2 regions of the Paenibacillus sp. GD4 genome follow, and region 1 is predicted to be linked to the other one. Evidence: predicted binding sites of a transcription regulator. Region 1 holds the regulator's gene; the other holds the start of a gene.
What was found. The regulator CtsR, encoded in region 1, represses protease genes until heat stress. The targets are predictions, from matches to a motif close to ATGGTCAATAAAGGTCAAACA.

Region 1 (15,035 bases):
ATGTGAGTGCAGGTTGGTAGGCGAACAGGTCTGGAAAGGCCGGCCAAAGTGGGTAACAGCCCCGTAACCGAAAGCAACCGAGACTCTAGACGGATCCTGAGTACGGCGGGACACGTGAAACCCCGTCGGAATCCGGCAGGACCATCTGCCAAGGCTAAATACTCCCTGGTGACCGATAGTGAAGCAGTACCGTGAGGGAAAGGTGAAAAGAACCGCGGGAGCGGAGTGAAAAAGAACCTGAAACCGTGTGCTTACAAGAAGTCAGAGCTCGTTAATGAGTGATGGCGTGCCTTTTGTAGAATGAACCGGCGAGTTACGTTTACGCGCAAGGTTAAGGTGAGAAGCCGGAGCCGCAGCGAAAGCGAGTCTGAATAGGGCGAATAAGTACGTAGACGTAGACCCGAAACCGTGTGATCTACCCCTGTCCAGGGTGAAGGTGCGGTAACACGCACTGGAGGCCCGAACCCACGAATGTTGAAAAATTCGGGGATGAGGTGGGGGTAGCGGAGAAATTCCAATCGAACTCGGAGATAGCTGGTTCTCCCCGAAATAGCTTTAGGGCTAGCCTCGGGTGATGAGTCGCGGAGGTAAAGCACTGATTGGGTGCGGGGCCCGCCAAGGGTTACCAAGTCCAGTCAAACTCTGAATGCCGCAGACTTTAACCCGGGAGTCAGACAGTGAGTGCTAAGATCCATTGTCAAGAGGGAAACAGCCCAGATCATCAGCTAAGGTCCCCAAGTGTGTGTTAAGTGGGAAAGGATGTGGAGTTGCAAAGACAACCAGGATGTTGGCTTAGAAGCAGCCACCATTGAAAGAGTGCGTAATAGCTCACTGGTCGAGTGACTCTGCGCCGAAAATGTAACGGGGCTAAACACACCACCGAAGCTATGAGTCCAATTATGGGCAGTAGGGGAGCGTTGTAACAGCGGTGAAGGTTGATCGTGAGGACAGCTGGAGCGGTTACAAGTGAGAATGCCGGTATGAGTAACGAAAAGACAAGTGAGAATCTTGTCCGCCGTAAGCCTAAGGGTTCCTGAGGAAGGTTCGTCCGCTCAGGGTAAGTCGGGACCTAAGGCGAGGCCGAAAGGCGTAGTCGAAGGACAACAGGTTGAAATTCCTGTACCACCGTGAACCGTTATGAGCAATGGGGTGACGCAGAAGGATAGTGACGCGGACTGATGGATGTCCGTCCAAGCAGCGAGGCTGGTTAGTAGGCAAATCCGCTAACCGAAAGGCTGGGCTGTGATGGGGAGCGAAATTTAAGTAGCGAAGGTCATGAGTTCAAGCTGCCAAGAAAAGCCTCTAGCCAGGGAGAAGGTGCCCGTACCGCAAACCGACACAGGTAGGCGAGCAGAGCATGCTAAGGCGCTCGGAAGAACTCTCGTTAAGGAACTCGGCAAAATGACCCCGTAACTTCGGGAGAAGGGGTGCCTCGGTAGGGTGAATAGCCCGAGGGGGCCGCAGTGAAAAGGCCCAAGCGACTGTTTAGCAAAAACACAGGTCTGTGCGAAGCCGCAAGGCGAAGTATACGGGCTGACGCCTGCCCGGTGCTGGAAGGTTAAGGGGAGCGGTTAGGGGTTAAACCCGAAGCTGTGAACCGAAGCCCCAGTAAACGGCGGCCGTAACTATAACGGTCCTAAGGTAGCGAAATTCCTTGTCAGGTAAATTCTGACCCGCACGAATGGCGTAACGACTTGGGCGCTGTCTCGACGAGAGATCCGGTGAAATTTTAATACCTGTGAAGATGCAGGTTACCCGCGACAAGACGGAAAGACCCCATGGAGCTTTACTGCAGCTTGATATTGGACTTTGGTACGATCTGTACAGGATAGGTGGGAGCCTAGGAAGCCGGAGCGCCAGCTTCGGTGGAGGCGCCGTTGGGATACCACCCTGATCGTATCGGAGTTCTAACCTGGCACCATTAGCTGGTGTGGGGACAGTGTCAGGTAGGCAGTTTGACTGGGGCGGTCGCCTCCTAAAGAGTAACGGAGGCGCCCCAAGGTTCCCTCAGAATGGTTGGAAATCATTCGAAGAGTGCAAAGGCATAAGGGAGCTTGACTGCGAGACAAACAGGTCGAGCAGGGACGAAAGTCGGGCTTAGTGATCCGGTGGTACCGAATGGAAGGGCCATCGCTCAACGGATAAAAGCTACCCTGGGGATAACAGGCTTATCTCCCCCAAGAGTCCACATCGACGGGGAGGTTTGGCACCTCGATGTCGGCTCATCGCATCCTGGGGCTGAAGTAGGTCCCAAGGGTTGGGCTGTTCGCCCATTAAAGCGGTACGCGAGCTGGGTTCAGAACGTCGTGAGACAGTTCGGTCCCTATCTGTCGCGGGCGTAGGAAATTTGAGAGGAGCTGTCCTTAGTACGAGAGGACCGGGATGGACGTACCGCTGGTGTACCAGTTGTCTCGCCAGAGGCACGGCTGGATAGCCAAGTACGGAAGGGATAAGCGCTGAAAGCATCTAAGCGTGAAGCCCCCCTCAAGATGAGATTTCCCAGTATGTAAGACCCCTTGTAGACGACGAGGTAGATAGGTTCGGGGTGGAAGCGCGGCAACGTGTGGAGCTGACGAATACTAATCGGTCGAGGGCTTATCCAAATACAGCTATATGACATTTGCTGAAGTTTCGAATCCAGTTTTCAAGGCGCAAGTCGCTTTGAACAACAACCTAGATGTTTCTTGGCAGAAGCATCACGTTTGGTGATGATGGCGGAAGGGAACCACGCGTACCCATACCGAACACGACCGTTAAGCCTTCCAGCGTCGATGGTACTTGGACCGAAGGGTCCTGGGAGAGTAGAACGTCGCCAAGCAAATGAAAAGCCTTTGGGTGCTTACCCAGAGGCTTTTCTGCATAATAAGACTATAAAATCACTTTACATGTAATAACCCTGCGGCATCAGTGGTTATAACGTTAAATGATCTCGTTACAATGCTGGTGAAACATTGACGAAATCGAATTTTAGTCTTATTAGATGAAAAAATCTTCTTAAGCAACAAGCTAGTGGAGTTATCAATGATGTAACGTTAAAATTTCACCCAAACCCCATCCTATAGAAAAAGGGCCGGAAACATAAACACGCATAGCCCTTATCACCCAACATAGTCTCCATCAATCCACAAACATCCTGTAACCAATCATGCCAAGCCATACAGCGCATATAATCCATATTACGATAAATAACGCACCTGTGAACCAATTCTTCGGTTTTCCTTGCTTTCGAATTTCCTCTGCCTTGGCTCTGCAATCCTGCAGGACTGGCTGAGGAATCAACTTCATAGCAACGTAGATCCCCAAAGGCACGATGATAAGATCATCCAGATACCCAAGAATCGGAATGAAATCCGGAATGAGATCGATCGGACTAAATGCATAGGCTACGACAAGAAGGGTAAACAGCCGTGCATACCAAGGGACTCTAGGGTCCTTATAGGACAAATATAAAACAAACACATGCTGCTTAAGGTTTCTTGCTTGCCTTTTTAAGGTTTCGAGCATATATGGTTTTCAGCCTTCCCATATCCTAATTTTTGCTTCCGTATAATTGTATGGTACCATAATTATTCGAGCTTGTAAGTTGTTAAAGCACTTCAGATTGGTCAACACTAGTCAAAAGGATACAAACTAGGAACAACTCGGGGCAGGTGTTGCAAAATTACACAAACCTGCTATAATATGAATCAAGGTCAAAGAAAGTCAAAGTCAATCTACTTCTGTAATGCGGGGGTGAATTGATGCGCAACATCTCCGAAATCATCGAGATGTACCTGAAGCAGATTTTACAGCAAAGTCCTGAAGGCGTCGTGGAAATTCAGCGTAATGAATTGGCCGATCAGTTTGACTGCGTGCCTTCCCAGATCAATTATGTAATTAGTACCAGGTTTACTTTGGAGAAGGGCTACATTGTAGAAAGCAAGCGTGGCGGCGGAGGGTACATCCGGATTCAGAGGATTGAACTGAATTCACACGGGAACCTTCTCGATCATATTTTCCAAACCATCAGTTCCCATATTGATCAGTCTGCTTCGGAAGGGCTGCTTTATCAGCTTGAGGAAGGTCAATATATATCCTCTAGGGAGGCAGCGTTGATGAAAGCGGCGATCTCAAGGGAAGTGCTGGCATTTAAGCTGCCGCTTCGCGATGAGCTTCGTGCCAAGATTTTAAAGGCGATGCTGATTTCCTTATTGACCAAATAAGAGTTGGTTAAACCATTGAACAGAACCGTAAACTACTTCTGCCAAAGCCACCCGAGGAGGGGACAAACGCTATGATTTGTCAGGAATGCGGGAAGAAACAGGCAACTCTTCATTTTACGAAGATTTTGAATGGTGAGAAGACCGAATTCCATATATGTGAAGCTTGTGCACGGGAGAAGGGGGAATTGATCCCCGGTACGCCGAACGGCTTTTCGATTCATAATTTGCTTTCCGGCTTGCTTGATTTTGAACCGTCGGCTCACAGCGCCTTGGCTAACAAGGTTCAGCCGACCCGATGCGAGCATTGCGGACTTACCTATTCCCAGTTCGGTAAAATAGGCCGGTTTGGCTGCAGCTCCTGTTATAAGCATTTCAGCGAAAAGCTGGATCCGTTGTTTAAGAGAGTCCACGGGAATATCGTCCATACGGGGAAGGTCCCTAAACGCTCTGGCGGGTTAATCCAGCATAAGCGAGAGATCGAGCAGCTGAAGAAGGATCTGAGTCAGCGGATTGAGAATGAAGAATTCGAGCAAGCAGCCAAAATTCGCGATCAAATCCGAGAGCTGGAGAAGAAAGTGGCTGAGGGTTAACATGGCCAGCAATCCGTTCACGCAAGGAGGATGCTCAATGTCAAACGCCGGTCGGTTTACAGAACATGCGCTCAGCGAATGGATGAAGGGGGATGGCCCCGATTCGGACATCGTCATAAGCAGCCGGATCCGTATTGCTCGTAATTTGCAGACGTACCCTTTTCCTATGCTGGCGACCAATCAACAATCCTTAGAGGTACTCAATCGGGTATCTCCGATTTTAGATAATGAAGACCTGAAGACGATCAGCAACTTCACGCTGCTTCCGCTGTCTGAGCTGAATGAGCTCGAACGCAAGGTTCTTGTGGAAAAGCATTTGATCAGTCCGGCACTCGCCAATGAGTCCCGTAACGGAGCCGTTATTTTAAGCGATAACGAATCCGTTAGTATTATGGTGAATGAAGAGGACCATCTTCGAATACAATGCTTGTGCCCCGGTTTTCAAATTAAGGAGGCATGGGATCTGGCTAATCAGATCGACGATCTGTTCGAAGCTGAGCTGGATTATGCGTTCGATGAGAAGAAGGGTTTCTTAACAAGCTGCCCGACGAATGTCGGAACGGGAATTCGAGCCTCGGTAATGCTTCACCTTCCGGCTCTGGTGCTGACCCAGCAGATCAATCGAATCTTGACGGCCATTACCCAAGTTGGACTTGCGGTAAGAGGACTGTATGGGGAAGGCAGCGAGGCGCTGGGCAATCTGTTTCAAATATCGAACCAAATCACGCTCGGCCAGTCGGAAGAAGAAATTATCGATAATCTATACGGTGTCGTAAGGCAAATTATCGAGCACGAAAGAGCCGCGCGGCAGAAGCTGATGTATGAGACAAAGCCTAAAATTTTGGACCGGGTCAGCCGATCCTACGGGATTCTGTCTTATGCAGCGATTATGGACTCGAAGGAAGCGGCTCAGCGGCTGTCGGATGTACGGCTTGGCATCGATCTTGGATTTATCAAGAATGTATCGCCGCATGTGCTGAATGAGCTTCTGGTGATGACGCAGCCGGGTTTTTTGCAAAAGACAGCAGGAGAAAAGCTCACCCCTGAAGAAAGAGACATAAGGAGAGCTCAGCTCATCCGGGAAAAATTGGCTCAGACTACCTAGACCTACTTGAAAAATATAAGCCGAAGATCCGTTATGAGAATCGCGCTTCTTTTTTAGACCAATTTTGGAGGTGTTACTATGATGTTTGGCAGATTTACGGAACGCGCTCAGAAAGTGTTGTCCTTAGCGCAGGAGGAAGCAGTTCGTTTAGGTCATAATAATATTGGAACTGAACATATTTTGCTTGGCTTGATCCGCGAGGGTGAAGGTATTGCAGCGAAGGCTTTGATTGCACTGGGCCTTGGTCTTGAGAAGATTCAAGACGAAGTCGAATCCTTAATCGGCCGGGGACAGGAACAGCCTTCCAACATTGCTTACACACCGAGAGCGAAAAAGGTCATTGAGCTTTCGATGGACGAAGCCCGCAAGCTGGGCCACACGTATGTGGGCACAGAACACATCCTGCTGGGACTCATCCGTGAGGGTGAGGGTGTAGCAGCCCGTGTACTGAACAACCTGGGCGTGAGCCTGAACAAGGCGCGTCAGCAGGTGCTGCAGCTGCTGGGCAGCAGTGAAGTGGTTTCCCAAAGCCATGGCACCAACCCGAATGTCAACACGCCGACGCTCGATGGGCTGGCACGTGACTTGACGGCGTACGCCAAGGAAGGAAACCTGGATCCGGTTATTGGCCGGAGCAAGGAAATCGAGCGTGTGATCCAGGTGCTTAGCCGCCGCACGAAGAACAATCCAGTTCTGATCGGTGAGCCGGGTGTTGGTAAAACAGCGATCGCCGAAGGCTTGGCTCAGAAAATCGTGAACAACGAAATTCCTGAGACGCTTCGCGATAAGCGAGTCATGACACTGGATATGGGCTCTGTAGTAGCCGGGACGAAGTACCGCGGTGAATTCGAGGATCGCTTGAAAAAAATCATGGACGAAATTCGTCAAGCGGGCAATATCATTCTGTTCATAGATGAGCTGCACACGCTGATTGGTGCCGGTGGAGCGGAGGGAGCAATTGACGCTTCCAACATTCTGAAGCCATCACTCGCTCGTGGGGAGCTGCAATGTATCGGTGCGACCACGCTGGACGAATATCGCAAATATATCGAGAAGGACGCCGCTCTGGAGCGCCGTTTCCAGCCGATTACGGTAGATCAGCCGTCGGTCGACGAAGCGGTCCAAATCCTGCACGGTTTGCGTGACCGCTATGAGGCGCATCACCGTGTGAAAATCACGGATGAAGCGATCGAGCAAGCGGTGAAGCTGTCCGACCGTTACATTACGGATCGTTTCCTGCCGGATAAGGCTATCGACCTGATTGACGAAGCCAGCTCGAAGGTAAGACTTCGCTCTTACACGGTACCGCCGGATCTGAAAAAGCTGGAAAGCCGTTTGGAGGATATCCGCAAGGAGAAGGATGCCGCCGTACAAAGCCAGGAGTTTGAGAAAGCCGCATCTCTGCGCGACACCGAGCAGAAGCTTCGCGAGGAGCTCGATACTACTCGTAACGAATGGAAAGAGAAGCAGGGCCGTACCGATTCCGAGGTAACTCCGGACGATATCGCACAGGTAGTGGCCAGCTGGACCGGCATCCCTGTCGTGAAGATGAAGGAAGAGGAAACCGAGCGTCTGCTGAAGATGGAATCTATTCTTCACGATCGTGTGATCGGGCAAGACGAGGCGGTGAAGGCCGTGAGCCGCGCCATTCGTCGGGCGAGAGCCGGTTTGAAGGATCCGAAGCGCCCGATGGGCTCCTTCATTTTCCTAGGTCCTACGGGTGTCGGTAAAACGGAGCTTGCGCGCGCCTTGGCCGAATCCCTCTTCGGGGATGAGAATGCGGTAATTCGAATCGATATGTCCGAGTACATGGAGAAGCATTCCACTTCCCGGCTCGTCGGAGCACCTCCGGGGTATGTCGGCTACGAAGAAGGCGGCCAACTGACCGAGAAGGTTCGCCGTAAGCCTTACTCCGTCGTTCTCCTCGACGAGATCGAGAAAGCACATCCGGAAGTATTCAACATCCTGCTGCAGGTGCTTGAGGATGGTCGTTTGACCGATTCCAAGGGCCGCACGGTGGACTTCCGCAATACGCTGATCATCATGACGTCCAACGTAGGAGCCGATGTTATCAAACGCAATTCGACGCTTGGCTTTACAGCTGCGAACGATTCCGCTAAGGATTACATCAACATGAAGGATAAGGTGATGGGCGAGCTGAAGAAAAGCTTCCGTCCGGAGTTCTTGAACCGGATCGACGAAATCATCGTGTTCCACTCCCTGGAGGAGCAGCACATTGCACAGATCGTAACCTTGATGGCCGACGATCTGCGTAAGCGACTGAGAGAGCAGGAGGTTGACTTCCAGCTCACAGACAAGGCGCTTGCGTTCCTGGCGAAGGAAGGCTTTGATCCGGCATTCGGTGCACGTCCGCTTCGCAGAGCGATTCAGAAACATATTGAGGACCGGTTGTCCGAGGAGCTGCTGCGCGGCACTATCTCTAAAGGGGATACGCTCACGATCGATGAAGAGAACGGTGAGTTGACCGTGAAACGTAACCAAGAGGTAACCTCGTAATACCTTAATCAACCAGAACAGTCTGTCTGACGAAGCCTAGTGCTCGTCCGGCAGACTGTTTTTTGGTGTAGACGAGCTAGCGGGGTTTTCATTAGTTAGTCAAAATGGTAAACTTTGATGTGTACTTATTGATGAGGCGGAAGATGGGGGAAGCATGGCCAAAAGTAAAACGAAGTTCTGCTGTCAGGAGTGCGGCTACGAGTCCCCGAAGTGGCTGGGGAAATGTCCGGGCTGCCAGGCATGGAACAGCTTTGTAGAGGAGATCGAAACCGTATCCAAAACGGCAGGTGTTCCTGCCTTTGCAAGTCGAACGAAAGAAAAAGCAGTTTCGATCATAAATATAGAAAGTAGTGAGGAAGCACGGGTCGTTACGGATAACAAGGAGCTGAACCGTGTCTTGGGCGGAGGGATCGTTCCGGGCTCTCTGATTCTGGTCGGGGGCGATCCGGGGATCGGGAAATCCACGCTGCTGCTGCAAACCTCCTATGAATTGGCGAAAAAGCAGCAAAAGGTGCTGTATATATCCGGCGAGGAATCGGTAAGGCAAACGAAGCTGAGAGCCGACCGTCTGCAGGCGGTGTCTCCCTTATTATTCGTGCTCAGCGAAACGAATCTGGAGCATATCGAAGCGGTGATCGACGAGATCAACCCGGACTTTATGGTTATTGACTCGATCCAAACGGTGTTCCATCCGGCGGTTACCTCGGCTCCGGGCAGCGTGTCTCAGGTACGTGAATGTACGGGGCATTTTATGCGAATTGCCAAAATTAAAGGGATTGCAACGGTCCTGGTAGGCCATGTTACTAAGGAAGGCGCAATCGCCGGCCCACGTTTGCTGGAGCATATGGTTGACTGCGTGCTGTATTTCGAGGGGGAGCGTCATCATTCCTATCGGCTCCTGCGGGCGGTGAAGAACCGCTTCGGCTCGACGAATGAAATCGGAATCTTTGAAATGAGAGAAACGGGCCTGGTTGAAGTGAACAATCCGTCCGAGCTTTTTTTGTCCGAGCGTCCCCTGGGGGTAGCCGGCTCGACGGTTGTTGCCAGCATGGAAGGAACCAGACCGGTACTTGTGGAGCTTCAGGCTCTTGTGGCATCTACGAATTTTCCGTCTCCGAGAAGGATGGCGACCGGCGTCGATCATAACAGACTTAACCTCATGATCGCCGTACTGGAGAAGCGAATGGGCATGTTCCTGCAAAATCAAGACGCCTACCTCAACGTCGCAGGCGGGGTGAAGCTCGATGAGCCGGCGGTAGACCTAGCTATCGCCGTATGTATCGCCTCGAGCCTGCGAGAGCAGCCTACGCGCCCCTACGACGTGATCTTCGGCGAGGTGGGGCTTACGGGCGAGGTTCGCGGAGTTTCCCGCGTCGATCAGCGCGTGCGCGAAGCGGAGAAGCTGGGCTTCAAGCGGGTCATTCTCCCCGAGAAAAGCCTGAAGGGCTGGACCCCGCCAAACGGCATCCAGATCATCGGTGTCAACACAGTGGCCGAAGCGCTCAAGGCCGCTTTCGAGTAATCCATCGTGGCTTCCCTTACGGAAGCCACCCATCTATTATTAAATATCCGCATTTGGTTGTGCAGCTGCTTGGCGGAAGGGTCCATAGGAGTCCGTAGAGTTTACGTGCTGCCTTTGAAAACAAGTTTCACCCGCTACGGGTATATAAAATGAAACTTGTTTTCAAGAGCAGCCGGAGGAGCCTATGGAGCCCTGTAGCCACGTCGACAGTCTATCAACCAGATGCCTCCGGAGGGAACAACACATGAGCAAAGAAGAAGCGAAGCGGGATGTCATGAGCCAGCTCCTGCAGCTGGTCGCTCCCGGCACTGCGTTTCGCGAAGGCCTGGAGAATGTACTGCGCGCCAAGACCGGCGCTCTTATCGTCGTGGGCTACAGCCCAGAGGTGATGGAGCTCGTCGATGGGGGCTTTTCCATTAATTGCGATTTTTCCCCGAATTACTTATATGAGCTGGCCAAGATGGATGGTGCCATCATCCTAAGCGAGGACTTGAAGCGGATTCTATATGCCAACACGCAGCTGATCCCGGATTCCTCCATTCCTTCGATTGAAACGGGAATTCGCCACCGGACGGCCGAGCGGGTAGCAAAGCAAACCTCCAAGCTGGTCGTATCCATCTCGCAGCGCAGAAACGTTATAACACTATACCAAGGTAACCTCCGCTACGCCCTGAAGGACATCGGCGTCATTCTCACGAAGGCGAACCAAGCCATTCAAACGCTGGAGAAATACAAATCCGTCTTGGATCAGGCCATGACCAACCTGGGCGCGTCCGAATTCGAAGAACTCGTTACCCTGCATGATGTTACGAATGTGATTCAGCGAGTAGAGATGGTGCTTCGCATTAAATCCGAGATCAAGCGCTACATTAATGAGCTAGGAACCGAAGGTCGACTGATCAGTATGCAGCTGGAGGAGCTTGTAGGCAATACGGAGCAGGAGGCGCTGCTTCTCATCAAGGACTATGTGCGCGAGCAGCATGAAGATAAATTCAAGGAAATCATGCAATCCTTCCGACGGCTGGCTACGGATGAAATGCTGGATCATTATCATATCGCCAGACTTCTTGGGTACCCTAGTGCCCCTAATAGCGCAGAGGAAACCGTATCGCCGCGCGGCTACCGGGTGCTTCATAAGATTCCGCGTCTTCCCTCCGTCATTATCCAGAACCTGGTGGAACGCTTTCAAGAGCTTCCCCAGCTGATGACAGCTACAATCGATGATCTGGACGACGTGGATGGCATCGGCGAGGTACGGGCTCGGACGATAAAAGAGGGGCTGAAGCGGATTCAGGATCAGGTTCTTATCGATCGACATATTTAAGCTGGTTCAGGTTCTCATTGACAGACCTATATAACTTGCATACAATCAGAGGGTAGCCTAATATAATACATTAGATTGGGGTACAGTATAACCAGAGGTGGATAAAAAACATGATAGCGAAATCCCTCCCGAACTTGTTTACCGTAGGGAACTTGTTTTTAGGAATTATTTCGATCATTCTCGTCTTCAACAACAACCCTGAACTGGCAGCGATAATGGTTATTGTCGCCATGCTGCTGGACGGTTTGGACGGTCGGGTAGCGCGTGCGCTCAATGCGCAAAGCGAGTTCGGCAAGGAACTGGATTCACTCTCCGACGTCATTTCCTTTGGCGTTGCGCCGGCTTTTATCATGTATGTTGTAGCGTTCAGCAGCATGAATCCGGCAGCGGCTTGGATCGTAACGGCAATTTTTCCGATTTGCGGCGCTCTGCGTTTGGCTCGGTTTAACGTTGTGGCCGGTACACCGGGATATTTTATCGGCTTGCCGATTCCTGCTGCAGGCGGTGTTCTTTGTACGCTGGCGCTGTTCCACAATGAGCTCAATACGTATGTATTGTTCTTATCGACGCTGCTGCTTTCCTACTTGATGGTCAGCACCGTGAAATATCCGAACTTCAAGAAGGTCGGCATTCCGAAGGCCGCGATTTGGATAACCCCGATCGTAGTCATTGTAGCGGTTGGACTGGCAATTATGTTCCCAGGACTGCTGTCGAAGATGATCTTCGTACCTCTTGTGCTTTATGCGCTGTACGGTTTAAAAAAAAACGTTGATCGGCTCTTCTTCCGCAAACGAAAAGGAAAAGCATTAGACGAGGCGGAGTCCAAAACGACGACGCTGTAAATGACAATTGGATATGGTTTTTAGAAAATGAAAAGCATTTATTTTCCGGACACTCAGGTTCGGAGAATGAATGCTTTTTTGTTTTTTTCCGAACCACGATTAGGCAGGAAAGTTTTGGTTCATAATGATAACGAGTAAGTAATGAGTATAAGAAGGTACGGAGGTGATTCTATGTTGAAAAGATGGTTACAGCTACTGTTTGCAGTTATCGGCGGAGTACTTGGAGTACAATGGAGTAATACAATCGGACAGCCATTTTTTGCCTTCATAGAACCGGTATTGGGAATGGAACCTATCGGAGGACGGGCTTTGTGGATGTTTGCGCTGGGAGCTTTGTTGTTCTATTCGGTAAGCTCCGCTGTTGTCACTTATGTCATGCGTGTACTGCAAGAAGGAGAGGACCGCATCACATCAGTACCTGTGGCGGATCTGCTGGCAGGCACCATTGGCATGGCTGTAGGTCTGCTCGTATCGGCCTTGCTGCTGGATCCGCTTCGGGGGACAGCACTGTCGAATCCGCTGCTGCACGTGGTGGGAATCGGATTGTTCGCTTACGCCGGGTACAGGTTCGGAAGGACGAAGCGAGAGGAATTGATCGCTTTGCTTGGCAAGCCGCGGGGCTCAGGGCGCAATAACAACGGGGAGGCCAAAGGCTTCGAGGAGCATAAAATCCTAGATACCAGCGTTATTATTGACGGCCGCATTGCGGATATTTGCAAAACCGGGTTTATCGAAGGCACCTTGGTGATTCCCGAGTTCGTGCTGGAGGAGCTTCAGCATATCGCCGACTCCTCGGATCTCTTGAAGAGAAACCGCGGCCGGAGAGGTTTGGATATTTTGAATAAAATCCAAAAAGAGCTCGATGTGAAGGTTCTCATCTACGAAGGGGACTTCGAGGAAATTTCTGAGGTCGACAGCAAGCTCGTAAAGCTGGCTAAGGTGCTCCAGGGCAAGGTCATTACCAATGATTTCAACCTAAATAAGGTGTGCGAGCTGCAGGGAGTATCGGTACTGAATATCAACGATCTGGCCAATGCGGTAAAACCTGTGGTCTTACCGGGAGAGGAAATTCTTGTGCAGGTGATCAAAGACGGCAAGGAGCATGGTCAAGGTGTCGCCTATCTGGATGACGGAACGATGATCGTTGTAGAAGGCGGTCGGGAGTTCATCGGTACTACGCTGGATGTCCTAGTAACGAGCGTGCTGCAGACATCGGCGGGACGAATGATTTTCGCCAAGCCCAAGCTATTGGAAAAAGCGCTCTAAAGCGGTATGATAAGAGAGATGCGCTTAGGGGCTTGCTGGGTAAGATCCTGAGCCAATACCGTTATGGCAGGTGGCGAGGGAATGTCGGGTAAGCTCGGAATAGTGATCGTTGCGGCGGGCAAGGGCTCGCGCATGCGGTCGGAGGAAAGCAAGCAGTACTTAATGCTCGGCAGCAAGCCGATTCTAGTACATACGCTCGAATTATTTCAGGGCATGGATGCCGTGGACGAGATTGTGCTCGTAACTGGAGCGGAAGACATCCGGCGCTGTGAAGGCTATAAGGAGCAATACGGGTTACATAAGATTCAATCGATTGTAACCGGGGGAAAGGAACGGCAGGACTCCGTCCATCTGGGCTTGAAGTCGCTAGGCTCCCAGATCGATTGGGTGATGGTCCATGATGGAGTCAGGCCGTTCGCTTCAGAGGAGCACATCCTGGCTTGCTGGGCGAAGGCGCAGGAGGCGGGGGCGGCTGTGCTCGCGGTGCCTGTGAAGGATACGATCAAGGTCGTGGATGCACAGGGAACGATTCAAGCGACCCCGGACCGGCGCAGCTTGTGGGCGATTCAAACCCCGCAAGCTTTTCGTCTTTCCTTGCTCTTGGAGGCCTATGAGCGTGCTTCGGCCGAAGGCTTTCTGGGGACGGACGACGCGATGCTCGTGGAGCGGCTGGGAACCGCGGTTCAGGTCGTCGAGGCCGATTACTACAATATTAAAATCACGACACCGGAGGATCTGCCCTGGGCGGAATGGATCCTTCAGAACGTCAGGGGAGAGAAGAAATCATGATTCGTGTAGGACAAGGCTTTGATGTGCATCAGCTGGTAGAAGGACGCAAATGCATCATTGGAGGGGTAGAGATTCCCTACGAGAAAGGCTTGCTGGGGCATTCCGATGCGGACGTGCTGCTTCATGCGATTAGCGATGCCATCCTGGGTGCGCTTGGGCTTGGCGATATCGGCAAGCACTTCCCGGATACGGCAGCGGAGTTTAAAGATGCCGACAGCTACAAGCTGCTGGAGCATGTATGGGGACTGGCAAAGGAAGCGGGATATCGTCTCGGCAATGTGGATGCAACGATTATTGCTCAGAAGCCGAAGATGGCGCCCCACATTCCCGCGATGGTGGAGCGGATCGCTGCCGCCTTGGAAGCGGAGGAGCTGACCCAAGTGAATGTAAAAGCCACGACGACGGAGCAGCTCGGCTTCACGGGCCGCGGTGAAGGAATTGCATCGCAGGCGGTTGTCTGTCTGGTAAAAGGTGTGCTATCATAACAATTATTATTTTTTCGGGGAGCTAACCACTATGACCACGTTTCGTGTAAGATACGCACCGAGTCCGACAGGCCACCTGCATATCGGGGGCGCAAGGACCGCATTGTTTAACTACCTGATCGCCCGCAAGATGGGCGGACAATTCATCATCCGCTTCGAGGATACGGATCAAACCCGCCATGTCGAGTCGGGCGTGTCCAATCAGCTCGACGGCTTGAAGTGGCTTGGCGTTGAATGGGATGAGAGCGTCGATATCGGCGGACCTTACGGGCCGTATCGCCAGCTTGAGCGCCTCGAGTTGTACCGGCCGTTCGTGGATCAGCTGCTCCGTGAAGGAAATGCATACCATTGCTATTGCTCCGAAGCCGATCTGGAGCAGGAGCGTGCGGAGCA
Region 2 (15,035 bases), 530 kb from region 1:
ATGTATTCCGCAATGTTGTTCGGCTTTACGCTGCCGCCGTACTGAATGCGCACTTGATCCGCCACTTGCTGGCTGAATTGACCGGCTACCAGCTGACGAATGTAGCTGATCACTTCGTTTGCATCGTCAGCCGTAGAGGACTTGCCTGTACCGATCGCCCAGATCGGCTCGTAAGCGATGACCACTTGAGCCGCTTGTTCAGCGGACAAGCCTTGGAGAGCCGCTTCCGTTTGTACCTTGCAAACTTCCTTCGTTTGGCCGGCTTCACGCTCTTCAAGCTTCTCGCCTACGCATACGATAGGAGTCAAACCGTGCTTGAAGGAAGCAATTACTTTTTTGTTAACGGTCTCGTCTGTCTCTGCAAAGTATGCACGACGCTCCGAGTGTCCGATGATAACATAATCAACGCCGAGATCTTTCAGCTGAACGCCGCTGATCTCGCCTGTGTAAGCGCCGTTGTCTTCCCAATGAAGGTTTTGTGCGCCGACCTTCAGGTTCGTGCCTTTAACCGCCTCAACCAAGGCAGGGAGGTTTGTGTAAGGTGCGCAAATGACGCTGTCTACACCGTCTACTTCCGCTTTGCCCTTCACTTCGTTCACGAAAGCAATGGATTCTTGAACGGTCTTGAACATTTTCCAGTTACCCGCAATAATCGGTTTCCGCATGGATCCTGTCACTCCTTATTTATCGTTCAGGGCTACTACGCCTGGAAGCTGCTTGCCTTCCATGAATTCCAGGGAAGCGCCGCCGCCTGTCGAGATGTGGTCCATCTTGTCCGCCAGGTGGAACTTCTCAGCAGCCGCCGCAGAGTCGCCGCCGCCGATAACCGTGTAACCGGTTGTTTCCGCGCAGGCTTCCGCTACGGCTTTCGTTCCTTCCATGTACGGAGTCAATTCGAATACGCCCATCGGTCCGTTCCAAACTACGAGCTTGGAGCTTTTGATAACGTCAGCATAAATTTTACGAGTTTCCGGTCCGATATCGAAGCCTTCCCAGTCTGCCGGGATGCTGTCCACAGGGACAACCTTCGTATTCGCATTGTTGCTGAAGTCATCGCCAACAACGATGTCCACCGGCAGAAGGAAGTTCACGCCTTTTTCCTTAGCGCGGCGCTCGAACTCTTGAACCAGCTCAAGACGGTCCTTATCGAGCAAGGATTTACCGATCTCGTAGCCCTTCGCTTTGAAGAAGGTGTAGGACAACCCGCCCCCGATGATGATGTTATCAGCAATCTCGATCAGCTTCTCGATAACGCCGATTTTATCTTTTACCTTGGAGCCGCCTACAATTGCCGTGAACGGACGCTCCGGGTTGTTCAGCGCTTTGCCGAGAACCTCCAGCTCCTTCTCCATCAGCAAGCCGGATACGGCTGGCAAGTAATGAGCGATGCCCTCTGTAGAAGCGTGTGCACGGTGAGCTGCGCCGAACGCATCGTTTACATAAACATCAGCCAGCTCGGCGAACGCCTTCGCAAGCTCCGCATCGTTCTTCTCTTCACCGGCATAAAAACGCACGTTCTCAAGCAGCAATACATCACCGTCATTCAATGCAGCTACTTTTGCTTTTACCGCTTCGCCGATCGCTTCGTCCGCTTTCACAACCGGCTTGCCCAGCAATTCGGACAAACGGGCAGCTACCGGAGTCAAACGGAGCTCTTCGACTACTTCGCCCTTCGGACGGCCCAGGTGGCTCGCCAGAATTACCTTCGCGCCGCGCTCTACCAAGTATTTTACTGTAGGCAATGTTTCACGAATCCGTGTATCGTCCGTAATTTGGCCGTTTTCGAGCGGCACGTTGAAATCTACCCGTACAAACACTCTTTTGCCGCTAACTTCGATATCCCGTACGCTTTTCTTGTTCATCCCGCACGCCTCCCGAGGTCGTAATTTCCGTATCTATTTGACCTTTCCTACTTACACACAAAAATTGTGGTCTGACGCATTTGAATTCAACGGACCAGATAGCAAATGGGGGTGTGCCGGAGAGCGTAGCGAGGGCCTTTGAATTTGGATAACATCCACTTCTTCTAATCCAGTTATCCAAATTCAAGAGACCCGGAGGCACATCCCCATTGCCTTTACCGGCGGGGCTGTTGAATCAACTTAAGTCACACCACAATTTTTAACTTCTTACAAACCTTTTTTCGCGATGAAGTTAGCCAGATCCACTACGCGATTGGAGTAGCCCCACTCGTTGTCGTACCAGGAAACCACTTTAACCATGTTGTCGCCTACAACCATAGTGGACAGAGCATCGATTGTGGAAGAAGCTGGGTCACCGTTGTAGTCGCTGGATACGAGCGGCTCTTCGGAGTAGTTCAAGATACCTTTCAAAGGACCGTTAGCAGCTTCTTTCAAAGCAGCGTTAATTTGATCTACAGTTACGTTCTGGGATAGTTCAACAACCAGGTCGGTAACGGAAACGTTTGGTGTAGGAACACGCATAGCCATACCGTTCAGCTTGCCTTTCAGCTCAGGCAGTACCAAGGAAACGGCCTTAGCAGCACCTGTAGTGGAAGGAATGATGTTCTCAGCAGCTGCGCGGGCACGGCGAAGATCCTTGTGCGGCAGGTCAAGAACGGATTGGTCGTTCGTGTAGGAGTGAACAGTAGTCATCATCCCTTTAACGATACCGAACTTGTCGTTCAACACTTTCGCGAACGGCGCCAAGCAGTTTGTCGTACAGGAAGCGTTGGAGATTACTGTGTGAGAAGCTGCATCGTATTTATCTTCGTTAACGCCCATTACGATGGTGATGTCTTCGTTCGTAGCAGGAGCGGAGATGATAACCTTCTTCGCTCCGCCCTTCAGGTGAAGCTCAGCTTTTTCCTTCGCAGTGAAAATACCAGTGGATTCAACTACGATTTCAACGCCGTTAGCGCCCCAAGGCAGGTTCTCAGGGTTGCGCTCAGCAAATACTTTAACCGCTTTGCCGTTAACGATCAGTGCGCCTTCTGTAGCTTCTACAGTAGCGTCCAATTTGCCGTGAGTTGTGTCATATTTGAGCAGGTGTGCCAGTGTATTTACATCCGTCAGGTCGTTGATAGCAACGATTTCAACCTCAGGGTTGTTCAAAGCTGCGCGGAATACGTTACGTCCGATACGTCCAAATCCGTTAATACCTACTTTTACCATGTGTATGGCCTCCTAAAAATTGTTTTTTTATGGTCAAGACAGAGCTAGGCTCCGTCATGATATCAAACCGTCGATTCGCTTCATGATTTCCATGGCGGCCGCTTCATCAATGATGAGGATGTCCTCATGGCCGTGCAGCAGCACTGAAGCAATCGCCTCGCCTTTACTCTTCCCACCTGCAACTCCGATCACCGTATCCATCTGCTGGATATCCTCGATCCGTAACCCGACGGTTGGCATCTTATGTAGGATGTTCCCGTCACGGTCAAAATAATACCCGAATGCCTCAGCCAATGCACCATCCCGCTGCAAGCTTTCCTTCGTAGCTTCATCAACCTTCCTGCGCCTTGCCATAACCAGAGCATCCCCGATCCCATGGATCACGATGCGGGCCTTGCGGATGAACTGGATAATCTCAAGAATCGTATTATCCTGCATCAGCGTCTGATAAGCTTCCTCGCCCAGATGATCGGGTACGTGAAGCAGCCGATATCGAGCGCCGGTCTTCTTCGCCATCGTGGAAGCAATAGTATTCGCCTGAAGCTCCACACTCTCGCCAAGTCCGCCGCGCGCTGGAACGAACCAGCAGCCCTTCAGCGGCGACGTCGCGGTCAGATGATAAGCTACCTCCGCCAGCGTCGAGCCTCCCGTGACAGCGATGACCTCATCGCTTGCCATTTGCTTACGCAGCACGGCCGCGCCTGCACGCCCCAGTTCCTTCTTCGTATGCGGTGACACATCCGAATCGCCGGGTACGATAACAACCTGCTTCAGTCCGTAATGGGAACGAATACGCTCTTCCATCTCCGTTAACCCGAACAGGTCCTTCACAAGCGGCTCAATGCTTTCCAGCAGCTGTCTGCCGCTGTAGCTGATGCGCATCCCCGAAGCTTCGATCTCGATCAGCCCTTGCTCCTTCAGGAAATCGACTTCCCCGCGAAGAATCCGCTCCGTCGTATTCAAGGATACGGCAAGTGTTCTTCGGCCTACGGTACCGGAAATCATGATGTGCTGCAGTATGGTATACCGCTTCTTCATGGTGTCGAGCAAATCCGGCAGAAGCTGCTTCTGAATATCAAGGATTTCTCTCATGGTACACTCCCGCCGCTTCCGTTGGACACTTTTCGTCCCAGTACTACATTTTTAGTCCCACTTGCTGATTTCATTATATATAATCTTGGTTTAAATTTCAAGGAGGTGCTTGAAAATTCCACTTGATGCCTTTCATTATTTGGGGCTTGCAATTTATCGCCGGGTATCATATAATAAATTTCGCTGTCACTCAAATAAATATTGTGCGCTCGTGGTCCAATGGATATGACGTAGGCCTCCGGAGCCTGAGATCAAGGTTCGATTCCTTGCGAGCGCGCCACTTTACCCTAACTAGTTTCTTTTTTGACTGGTTTTTTTATTTTATAAAGTTTGACCTTTCTTGACCTTTATCCGATAATTCGGTAAAATAAGTACAGCCTGAGAATGTTATCCCATTATTTGCGTATACATACTCAGGCATGTGATAATCCTTGTAATGATAAAAAGGAGGCTGCAGCTTATGAGTTTCATTCCAATGGTTGTTGAACCGGATGCAAGAGGAGAACGCGCATATGATATTTACTCCCGACTGCTGAAGGACCGCATTATTTTTCTCGGAACCCCGATTAACGACGTTGTAGCCAATGCAATTATTGCGCAATTGCTGTTCTTGGCTGCCTCCGACCCGGAAAAGGACATTCACCTCTACATTAACAGCCCAGGCGGATCCATCACTTCCGGTATGGCGATTTATGATACGATGCAATTCATCAAGCCTGATGTGTCCACTATCTGCGTAGGTATGGCCGCTTCCATGGGAGCGTTCCTGCTGGCTGCAGGCGCGAAGGGCAAGCGCTTTGCTCTGCCGAACAGTGAAGTGATGATTCATCAGCCGCTCGGTGGTGCCGAAGGCCAGGCAAGCGACATCGAGATTCGCGCGAAGCGCATTCTGAAGATGCGCGATAAGCTGAATACGATTCTTGCCGAGCGCACTGGCCAGACCTTCGAGCGCATTGAGAAGGACACCGATCGCGACAACTTCATGAGTGCTGAAGAAGCCCGTGAATACGGTCTGATCGATAAAGTTATCGAGCGCGTGTAAACAGAAAACCGACTCCGTCACATGGCTAATGTGATGAAGTCGGTTTTTTTATTCTCCCGTATAAAAATAAAACACATGACTGCGCATTCCTGCCTCAACCGTGACCTTCAACTTCCTCCCCGGCTCAAAGGGCTGATCCGGCTTGAAGGAGACTCCGGTCATGGAAGCGCCCGATACACCTGGAATGTACCTCTCTGGCTCATCTGCATACCTCACCCGAATTCCTATGTTATCCCGGCTCCCCCGCCAGCCGGCGCTTACCGTAACGTCCTTGGACACGTCTCTCGCTTCGGCCACAGGATGGGTAAAGGTAACCCAGGTCTTTTCCTCGTAGAAGTTCCACACAACCCACAGAGCGCCGCAGACGAGAAGCACGCCCACTGCGCGAAAGCTCTGCTTGCCCGTTAACTGTAAAGCCGAGGTGTGAGTAAGGAGTGCCCTTAACGAAGCAAGCAGCGCAATTGCTCCTGATACCACCAGCCATGTGTGTAATGACAAGCCCGCCATCCAGCCTGCCGTATCGTTCGGAGCCCATCCGCGAGTGAAGCTCCCATCGTACATCTGCCACATCACAAAGGCCGGCAGTTGAGAGAGGAGCAGTGCAGCCATTCCTAGACAAGCTATGACCAGCAGTCCCTGTTTTACCGGCCTAGCAGCTGCTCGCTTGACCGTTTCAGCCCCTGTCACACAGAGGAGCCCACCCAATACAGTAAACGTACCCCACAGCCCGATCTCCGCCTCCTTCACCTCACCGAGCAAGTACCATGGCACGCTCGGAACATAGAGGCTGCCGATTACAATCGCGGAAATGCCCGTTATACGAATCCATTTTTCCACTGATGCTTGGATCCCGCTGTTTTCCATCCCCTATTGGCCCTCCTTATACACGTATCATCCATACAATTGGATAACGCTTTTCAGCGCTGCAAAGTTCCGCCTCCGAAGATCATTGTCAGTCGTTTATCAGCAGCGCATCAGGAACGCAAAAAATCCCCTCCAGTCACCGGGACCGGAGGGGATGAAGCTTACACCTTATTCTCTTTCATCCAACGGATAGAAGATGAGATCGATCGGGAAGGCCGATCCGGCCGGAGGGCTAAACTCGATGTCGAGCGAATCCTCCTTGCCTGTCGTACGGGCCAGGATCTGCATGCCGTCGAACGCGGTCATGACACCGGACTCCGGCACCAGGCGGATGTCGCCGTTGATCTTGAACGGCCCTTTGAACACGCCGCCCTTCGGCAATATCATCACCGCCATCTTCCTTGGCTTATCGGCATGGATTTTGTAGACCACGCCGTAGTTTCCTTCGTTCAGCACGTTCTGCTTGCGCATCGGGTCATAGCCGGAAACAAACGGATCTTCCTTCCCGTCCCCGATGATGAGCCTTGAAGCCTTATCGAAGTTGGTCGCGTCAATCGTCCAGTTCACCTGGGATACCGGGAAGGATCCGCGCACGTGGCCGTTGAACGCCAGAAGCGGCAGCCGCTGCAGCGTATCCGATGTTACCTTATCCGTAGCTACGAAGGAAAACTGTACTTTACCGTCGGTCTCCAGATCGTAGAACAGGTTCACGCCTTGCCCCGGATAAAACTCGGGGAATTGCTTGTAAGTAAACGTCTGCCCTGCCGGTACCGTCAAGCTTTCCGTCAACGGATCGTTCAACAGGAAGTCTACTGTCGCCTCGCTGCCGATAAGATTCGCATAAACGGACGGCCATACCTCGCCGCGGTTCGTCGTTTTGATCGTAACGGGCTTATCCGTCATGTTTTTCGCGAGGATCGCGAGCGTTACTTTTTCCTTGGTTCCGTTAATGTGATCCGCATACAAGCGTCCCTTGCCGTTGACCTCGTCCTGATACAGAATCCCCTTCTCCGTGAATTCCTCCGGACTATCGCTGACCAGCAGCAAGCGGGATTTATCCTCCTCAACCTGCTTAGGCAGCTGCGGCAAGTCCCAGTAATGGCCGTACAGTATACTCCAATCGGTCTTAATGAAGCTGCCGACTGGCTTCTTGTAAAGCGGGTATTCGACCTGGCTCAAATACGTTGTATTCTCAATGACGAGATTTCGCGTATATCGTGCACTTTGATTTCCATGACGGTCCGACACGGTCAGAGTAATCGGGTACGTTCCCGGCTCGAAGTATACCTCTTTCTTATTTTCCCACTTCCAGTCCGCGATGCCTTCCGCATCCGGGTCATAGCTCAAGTCCACATACTTGATCGTTTCCCCGATTTGGTAGGTCGATTTGGCGAAGGTAAACTTGGCCACCGGTTTGGAATTGCCGGAATTCGGATTAACAATGCCGCTAGGCGATTTCACATGGATGATCTCCACACGGCGGAGCTCATCGTTGTACTCATATCTCGCACCCATGTAATCTGCGAGCCAGGTCAGCTTGATCAGCAGACGCCCGTTTGCCGTAATATGAGCGACCGAATCGAACGGCACCATAACGCCATTGATCCAAACCGATTTATTATCGCTGTCGAGCGTTATTTTCGTTCCTGGAGGCGTCATTTCAATCTGGCGGGTCGCCGCATTCCATTCCACCTTCACACCCAAGGCATCGCCCAGGAATTTGGCAGGTACGAACATTTTGTCCTGAATGATTGTCGCCGGTGCGTCCAAAGTGATTTGCGTGTTGTTGTAGAACGCCTCCGCCTTATCCACATAAAGCAGGATATGCGTGGTACCGGACGATACCGGCACCTCTTGCTCTGCAGCTCCCGCCAGCGGGGCCAAGCATAACGTGAACAGCATACCGATGATCAACAATAAGGCCAGTTCTCTTCTTAGCGGTTTCATTTCCGTTTCTCCTCTTCTCTCTACATCCTTCGTTGCCCATGCCAAAAAAACCTCACCGCACAGACAAACACGTCATCTTAGACGCATGTCATAGCAAAAAGGTTTCGTTGGGACAGCGCGGAATTGAACAACCCAGGGAAAAGAAAAAGCTTCCTTGCGGAAGCAATGGGACCGGGCTATTGGTTCTCCAATTCCTCTTTACTAACCAATGTGACTAAAGCGTTTACAGCCTGCTCAGCGTCCGAACCTTCCGCACTAATGTGTACTTCTGTGCCTGTGCTGATCGCCAAACTCATAATCCCCATGATACTTTTGGCATTCACTTTCTTCTCGTCCTTTTCCACAAAGATCTCAGAAGAAAATTTGTTAGCCTCCTGAACGAAAAGCGCCGCCGGTCTGGCATGAAGACCTGTTTTCAACTTGACGACTACTGGGCGTCTCGACATGCAACCAATACCCCCTACAATCTTTATAATGCAAAATGATGAAGGACTTTCGCCCCAGATTCGATGGATCTTACCGGTCCAAGAGTGACGAACCATTCCATGTACAGACAGCTGTAATCTTGCAAAAAAAGCGATTTTTCAACCATTATATCATTTTTCGGTAGATTGCACTAGAAAAATTGAAAATTTACACAAAAAAATGAAAAACAGTGATGAACAATTTATGACCTGCGTAATTTTTCCGCCATCTCATCAATTTTACGGAGACGGTGATTTACGCCTGATTTGCTTACTTGGCCTTTCAAGAGATCGCCGACTTCCTTAAGGTTCATATCCGGATGCTGAAGGCGAATTTCCGCGACCTCCCTCAGCTTCTCAGGTAAATTCCCGAGGCCGATTTCCTTTTGCAGCAGACGAATGTTCTCGATTTGCCGCACGGAAGCGCCGATCGTTTTGTTCAGATTCGCTGTTTCGCAATTGACCAAACGGTTCACGGAATTGCGCATATCCTTCATAATGCGTACGTCTTCAAAACGGAGCAGCGCCTGATGAGCCCCGATCAGATTGAGGAACTCGATGATTTTCTCGCCTTCCTTAATGTACAGCACAAAGCCCTTCTTTCGTTCAATGCAGCGGGCATTAAGATCGAATTCATTGGCCAGCTGACACAGCGCCTTGCAGTGTTCTTCATACATAGAAGAAATCTCCAGATGGTACGATGAGCCCTCCGGATTATTCACCGACCCGCCCGCCAGGAAAGCGCCGCGCAAATAAGCCCTTTTGCAGCAGCTGCGGCGAATGATCCTGGACTCAATGCCGGGCGTGAACAGGAAGCCTTCCGAAACGATACTGAGCTTCGCCAAAATTTCCTGTACTTGGCTGGGTACCCGAACAATGTAGACATTGTTCTTCTTGAGACGCATCTTTTTCCGAACCAACAGCTCGGTATGCACCTTGAACTTCTTCTTCAGGAGAGAATAAATCCTGCGCGCGATCGCCGCATTCTCCGTAGAGATATCCAGAACCACACGCTGGCTTGTCAGCTGAACGCTGCCGTTCATACGAATCAGTGCCGCCAGCTCCGCATTCTCACAGCAGTTGTCCGCTTCGATCATCGTCAATTCTTTTTTCGTTTGTGCGGCGAAGGACATGGAACATCACCTCTTCTTGAACATCCAGCTCTCCACCAGCTGATAAATATGCTGACTTAGCCGCTCGGCATCGTGGCGTAAATACGTCCGAAACAGCACCAGCTGGTCAGCAATGATTTGGTAGCTTTTGCCGGAGATTTTGTCTTCATCCACGGGTACTACTTTGGCACCCTTCTCGGCGTATCGATGCTGTACCTCTTCCGGTATTTCCCCGTTATTGATGATGACATAATCGAACAGATCATGTCCAACGTGCTCGTAGATCGCATTAATGTGATCGCTAACCGTATAATTGTCCGTCTCCCCAGGCTGGGTCATCACATTGCAGATAAACACCTTCAGGGCCTTGGACTCCACGATCGTTTGAGCAATTTCCGGAACCAGCAGGTTGGGAATAATACTGGTGTAAAGACTGCCGGGACCGACGATAATCGAATCCGCCTGCCGAAGCGCTTCCAACGCCTCAGGCAGCGGCTTCACATCCGAAGGCTCGATAAACACCCTGCGGATGACGCCTCCGGCTTTGGGAATCTTCGATTCCCCCTCCACAATCGTACCGTCCGTCATTTCCGCTTTGAGAATGATGGCATGGTTCGCAGTCGGAAGCACCTGACCCCGTACCGCAAGCACGCGGCTGAGCTCCCTCACGCCGGTCACGAAGTCCCCAGTAATATCTTTCATTGCAGCCAAAATTAGGTTACCCAAACTATGTCCGGCTAATCCGTTCCCCCGATCAAAACGATATTCAAGCATCTGCCCCAGCAGCGGCTCTACCTCGGATAACGCCGTTAGCACGTTGCGGATATCCCCCGGAGGAACCATCTCAAGCTCCGAGCGCAGAATGCCGGAGCTGCCTCCGTCATCCGCCACGGTAACGATCGCCGTAATATCGACGGGCATCTTCTTGAGACCTCGAAGCATGACGGAGAGACCTGTTCCGCCGCCAATGACGACTACCTTAGGGATGTAGCTGTCGGCCGGGGTCATCTCCGCACCTCAACCCGGTCGCGCTCCGAATCCCGATGCGTTACCCGGACAACCTCGGTTTCACTGTTGCCCATGACTTTCCCCAAGTATTCGGCAATCGCTACGGAGCGGTGCTTCCCTCCGGTACAGCCGATTCCTACGACAACCTGGCTCTTGCCTTCCTTCTTGTACTGCGGAACAAGGAAATGAAGCATATCCAGAAGCTTCGCCAGAAATTCCTGAGTCTCGTTCCACTTCATCACGTATTCGTATACATCAGGATCCTGCCCTGTATTGGGGCGAAGCGTCTCTACATAATGCGGGTTCGGCAAGAAACGAACATCGAAAATCAAATCCGCATCAATCGGAACGCCGTATTTAAAGCCAAAGGAGATCACATTTATAGATATGCTGCTAGAGTCCAAATTGGTGAATCGGGAAATAATTTTCTCTTTGAGCTGCGCCGGTTTGATACTGCTGGTGTCGATTACCTGTGTAGCCAGTCCCTTCAGCTCCTCGAGCAGCTTCCGCTCCTGCTGGATTCCTTCCAGCGGAGCCCCTGTCGGTGCAAGCGGATGCTTTCGGCGGCTTTCTTTATAACGCTGGACTAGGATCGAATCGGTCGAATCCAGGAACAGGATTTCATACGTCAGTGTATAGTTATCCTTTAAATAGCGGAGCGATTCCGACAGCGACGTGAAAAACTCACGGCCGCGAAGGTCAATCACTAGAGCTACCTTGCCGATCCGGCCCTTGGATTGCTCTATGAGCTCTGCAAATTTCGGGATCAGCACAGGGGGCAAATTATCCACGCAGAAAAAGCCCAAATCCTCCAAGCTTTGCACCGCGATCGTCTTGCCCGCACCGGACATCCCCGTGATGATAACGAGCTTGCCTAGGGTATGCATCTCTTCCATGGCTGTAGCGGCCTCCCTTTTGCTTCCCATGCAGGAACGATTTACTATCTATACCCCCATACTGCCTACGGGCGGTTCCAACTGGAACCGCCCTGGATAGGTCTAGGTTGATTAGCCGCGCAGATTCAGGCCTGCCGCGCCGACTACACCGGCGTCGTTACCCAGAACGGCAGGAACGATATCCACGCCTTCCTTCGCCGTTTCTTGCGCACAGCCGTAGTAATACTTGCGAATCGCTTCGAAGAGGATATCGCCGGCCTTGGATACGCCGCCCCCTACGATGAATCGCTGCGGGTTAACGACCACGGATACGGTCGCCATTGACTTGCCAAGATACATGGCAGCGCGGTTAATAATGCGGAGCGCTACCTCATCGCCGGTCTTTGCAGCGTCGAAGACATCCTTCGCCATGATATTCTCAACCAGCGCTAGAGATGTATGCTCACCGCGCTCTACTGCTTCCTTCGCCATCCGGATAATGCCTGTCGCCGAGGATACCGTCTCCAGGCAGCCCTTACGGCCGCAGCCGCACGCAATGGACTCGAGGTCCGGTACAATAATCATATGCCCCAGCTCGCCTGCCATGCCATTAAAGCCTTGGTATATCCGACCGTTAATGATAATGCCGCCTCCGACACCCGTACCGAGCGTATAGCACACTACGTTCGGTACGCCTTTGCCCGCGCCGGCCCATGCTTCACCAAGCGCAGCGACGTTCGCATCGTTGTCTATTTTTACGGTTTTCCCGAGCTTCTCTTCGAGGATCTTCTTCACTGGCACATTGCGCCAGCCGAGGTTGGGAGACAGCTTGATAAAGCCTTCCGGAATGTCCATAAAGCCAGCGATACCGGCACCGATTCCGGCAACCTGCTCCCATTCGTAAGGTGATTCTTGTACGAGCTTCCTTACATATTGAGCGATGTTCTCAAGCACTACGTCCGAGCCGTGCTCGGTTCCCGTTGGCCCCTCGTATGTCTGCAGCAAATTCCCCTGCTCGTCACATAACCCCACCTTAATGGCCGTACCGCCTAAATCCACTCCTACGTATACCTTATCCGCCACTGACTCTTCACCTCATAAGAAATAATGTTCCCTGGATTAACCGATATGCACTCTTTATGACCAATATTAAGCTAACGGTCTCCATTGGTCAAGATGAGTCGCGGCAGTAGGGCCGATTTTCCATTCATAGGTACTACGCGGATAAACCGATTCCGTTTCGGGTCATATTATGGGCGAAGACTTATTCTTGAGGAAAAGGAGGTGAATCCCATGGCACTTCATGGCACCCCTGCCGAGGACCGCACGACCAAGAAGAACCGTACCGCTACGGACCGCGATATCGCGAATGCGCAGGAATATACGGCGGCTCTGGCCCAAGAGGATCAGCTGAATGCCGATGCGGCCGAGCCGGTGGCTTCCGTGCAGCAAGAGGAGCTTCAGTAAGGAACCTTCTTCTAAAATTACAACAAAAAAGCTGTCCCCGCTAGGCAATCATAGCCCTGTGGGAACAGCTTTTTGCTTTTTTACAGCGATTGGCTCCAGTCATGCACCATGTGGCCTTCGAGGAACTTCTCGCAGTCCAGCGCCGCCATACAGCCGCTGCCAGCCGCCGTAATCGCCTGGCGGTACTTGCTGTCCTGAACGTCGCCGCAGGCGAAGACGCCCGGAATGTTCGTCATCGATGTGCCTGGCTTCACTTGAATGTAGCCTACCTCATCCGTTGTGATCTGACCTGCCAAGAAATCCGTGTTCGGCTTATGACCGATGGCTACGAAAATCCCGTCGGTTTCAATGATTTCCTCCGCACCCGTTTCGTTGTCACGCACCTTCAGACCGGTTACTCCTTTGTCGCCGGAAACGACGGCAAGAGGCGTCTTGTTCAAGCTCCAGCTGATCTTTTCATTCTCGCGGGCGCGATCCTGCATGATCTTCGAAGCACGCAGCTCATTGCGACGGTGTACCAGCTGAACCTCTGTGGCAAAGCGAGTAAGGAAATTCGCCTCCTCCATCGCAGAGTCTCCGCCGCCGACCACGATAATCTTCTTGCCGCGGAAGAAGAAGCCGTCGCAGGTTGCGCAGGTGCTTACGCCGCGGCCAATCATTTCCTTCTCGTTCTCGATGCCTAGCAGCTTCGCAGATGCGCCGGTAGAGATGATCAACGTTTCCGCTTCGATCTCTCCCATGCCCTCTACCGTCAGCTTGAATGGGCGCTTGGACGTGTCCACGCTGTTCACCCAGCCGGTCTTGAACTCCGCGCCGAAGCGTTCCGCTTGCTTTCGCATATTGGCCATTAATTCGGGTCCCATGATTCCTTCCGGAAAGCCGGGAAAATTCTCGACCTCCGTCGTTGTCGTCAGCTGTCCGCCTGGCTCCGGCCCTTCGATAACCAACGGATTCAGGTTCGCACGCGCCAAGTAAATGGCCGCTGTCAAGCCGGCAGGGCCGGTCCCGATGACGATCGTTTTGTACATACGGATAATTCCTCCTCCAACATGCTGCCAAACCAAAATTTATTAAGAAAAGCTTCTATCGAAAAGAAAACCTCATAGTAGAAGTTTATCCTATCGCTCCGATTTTGAATCAGTTCTAGGCAGCTTGGAGAAAATCGCATTCATCTTCTCTTTCAAGCCGCAGGCCTCGTCAATCAGCTTCACATTCTTGCTTACGGTCGCGACCGACACACCGTAACGCGCGGCTACCTCATGGAAGGGAACCGGCCGGCGATGCATTTTGGCGGTCAAATATTCCAGCGCCGCCGCCCAGCCTTCCACCTTCGTGATCTTCGGCACCGCCGGAAACACCCTGGTTACGTATTCTACCCATAGCGTTTGCAAATCGTACTGCTGCACCAGCTCGTATCTGCGGTTCATATGCGATAAGGCGCAGTCCATCACCTGCTGCCACTTGCGGTCCCAACGCGGTAAGCCTGGGGAAAACGGCGAAGGGGCCACGGCAACCTGACGTCCGTCCAGCACCGCTTTGACCGTGTCCTTATAGCCGATGCTTCGGAGGACGAAGAGAGCCATTTTCTTCAAATAGTCGTCTTCCTCCGGCTGCTGGATAAATTCGAGCAGCGTATCCTTCACCTCATCGTCACCGATCAGGCTGAACGCTTGAATGACCTGCAGCTTCGTGTCCATATCCCCATGACGCAGAGCCCAGAAGAAAGAAGAGCGAACCAGCGGATCCTTCTTCAGATGCTCCGGAAGCCCGTTCTCTGACCGCTCCAAGCCGCGGAACTGCTCCTCGAACGGAAGGTGGTAATGATAGCTTACCGAAGGCTTTACCGCTTCATGACGATACCTGCGGAGCAGGTTCAAATAAAACCGGGGAATTTCCGAGCCCGGGTCAAACTTCTCCGCCTGCCGCCACTGGCGTTCCGCCTCATCGTATCGCTTCGTTTGGTAAGCAGCCACCGCCGTATAGTGGAACAGACAAGGGTCGAAGCCCGCTTCTCCTGTTTTCAGCAAGCG

Region 2: the regulator CtsR is predicted to act here: its motif matches at 4,554-4,574, upstream of clpP (ATP-dependent Clp endopeptidase proteolytic subunit ClpP).

Annotation. Positions count from the first base shown of each region.
Region 1 is NZ_JAVCYK010000001.1:2,244,217-2,259,251, reverse strand. It holds rRNA gene RAC89_RS10610 (23S ribosomal RNA) at 1-2,603, shown strand, start outside; rRNA gene rrf (5S ribosomal RNA) at 2,702-2,818, shown strand; gene RAC89_RS10600 (YkvA family protein) at 3,118-3,504, opposite strand; gene RAC89_RS10595 (CtsR family transcriptional regulator) at 3,741-4,202, shown strand; gene mcsA (protein-arginine kinase activator protein McsA) at 4,274-4,792, shown strand; gene mcsB (protein-arginine kinase McsB) at 4,830-5,897, shown strand; gene clpC (ATP-dependent protease ATP-binding subunit ClpC) at 5,976-8,414, shown strand; gene radA (DNA repair protein RadA) at 8,569-9,936, shown strand; gene disA (DNA integrity scanning diadenylate cyclase DisA) at 10,181-11,260, shown strand; gene pssA (CDP-diacylglycerol--serine O-phosphatidyltransferase) at 11,371-12,102, shown strand; gene RAC89_RS10560 (PIN/TRAM domain-containing protein) at 12,274-13,368, shown strand; gene ispD (2-C-methyl-D-erythritol 4-phosphate cytidylyltransferase) at 13,450-14,157, shown strand; gene ispF (2-C-methyl-D-erythritol 2,4-cyclodiphosphate synthase) at 14,154-14,642, shown strand; gene gltX (glutamate--tRNA ligase) at 14,674-15,035, shown strand, end outside.
Region 2 is NZ_JAVCYK010000001.1:2,777,664-2,792,698, reverse strand. It holds gene tpiA (triose-phosphate isomerase) at 1-665, opposite strand, end outside; gene RAC89_RS13190 (phosphoglycerate kinase) at 681-1,862, opposite strand; gene gap (type I glyceraldehyde-3-phosphate dehydrogenase) at 2,130-3,134, opposite strand; gene RAC89_RS13180 (sugar-binding transcriptional regulator) at 3,189-4,226, opposite strand; tRNA gene RAC89_RS13175 (tRNA-Arg) at 4,432-4,506, shown strand; gene clpP (ATP-dependent Clp endopeptidase proteolytic subunit ClpP) at 4,687-5,268, shown strand; gene RAC89_RS13165 (hypothetical protein) at 5,317-6,132, opposite strand; gene RAC89_RS13160 (stalk domain-containing protein) at 6,301-8,079, opposite strand; gene RAC89_RS13155 (HPr family phosphocarrier protein) at 8,256-8,525, opposite strand; gene whiA (DNA-binding protein WhiA) at 8,747-9,676, opposite strand; gene RAC89_RS13145 (gluconeogenesis factor YvcK family protein) at 9,683-10,663, opposite strand; gene rapZ (RNase adapter RapZ) at 10,660-11,559, opposite strand; gene RAC89_RS13135 (ROK family glucokinase) at 11,671-12,621, opposite strand; gene RAC89_RS13130 (hypothetical protein) at 12,832-13,005, shown strand; gene trxB (thioredoxin-disulfide reductase) at 13,086-14,033, opposite strand; gene RAC89_RS13120 (tetratricopeptide repeat protein) at 14,124-15,035, opposite strand, start outside.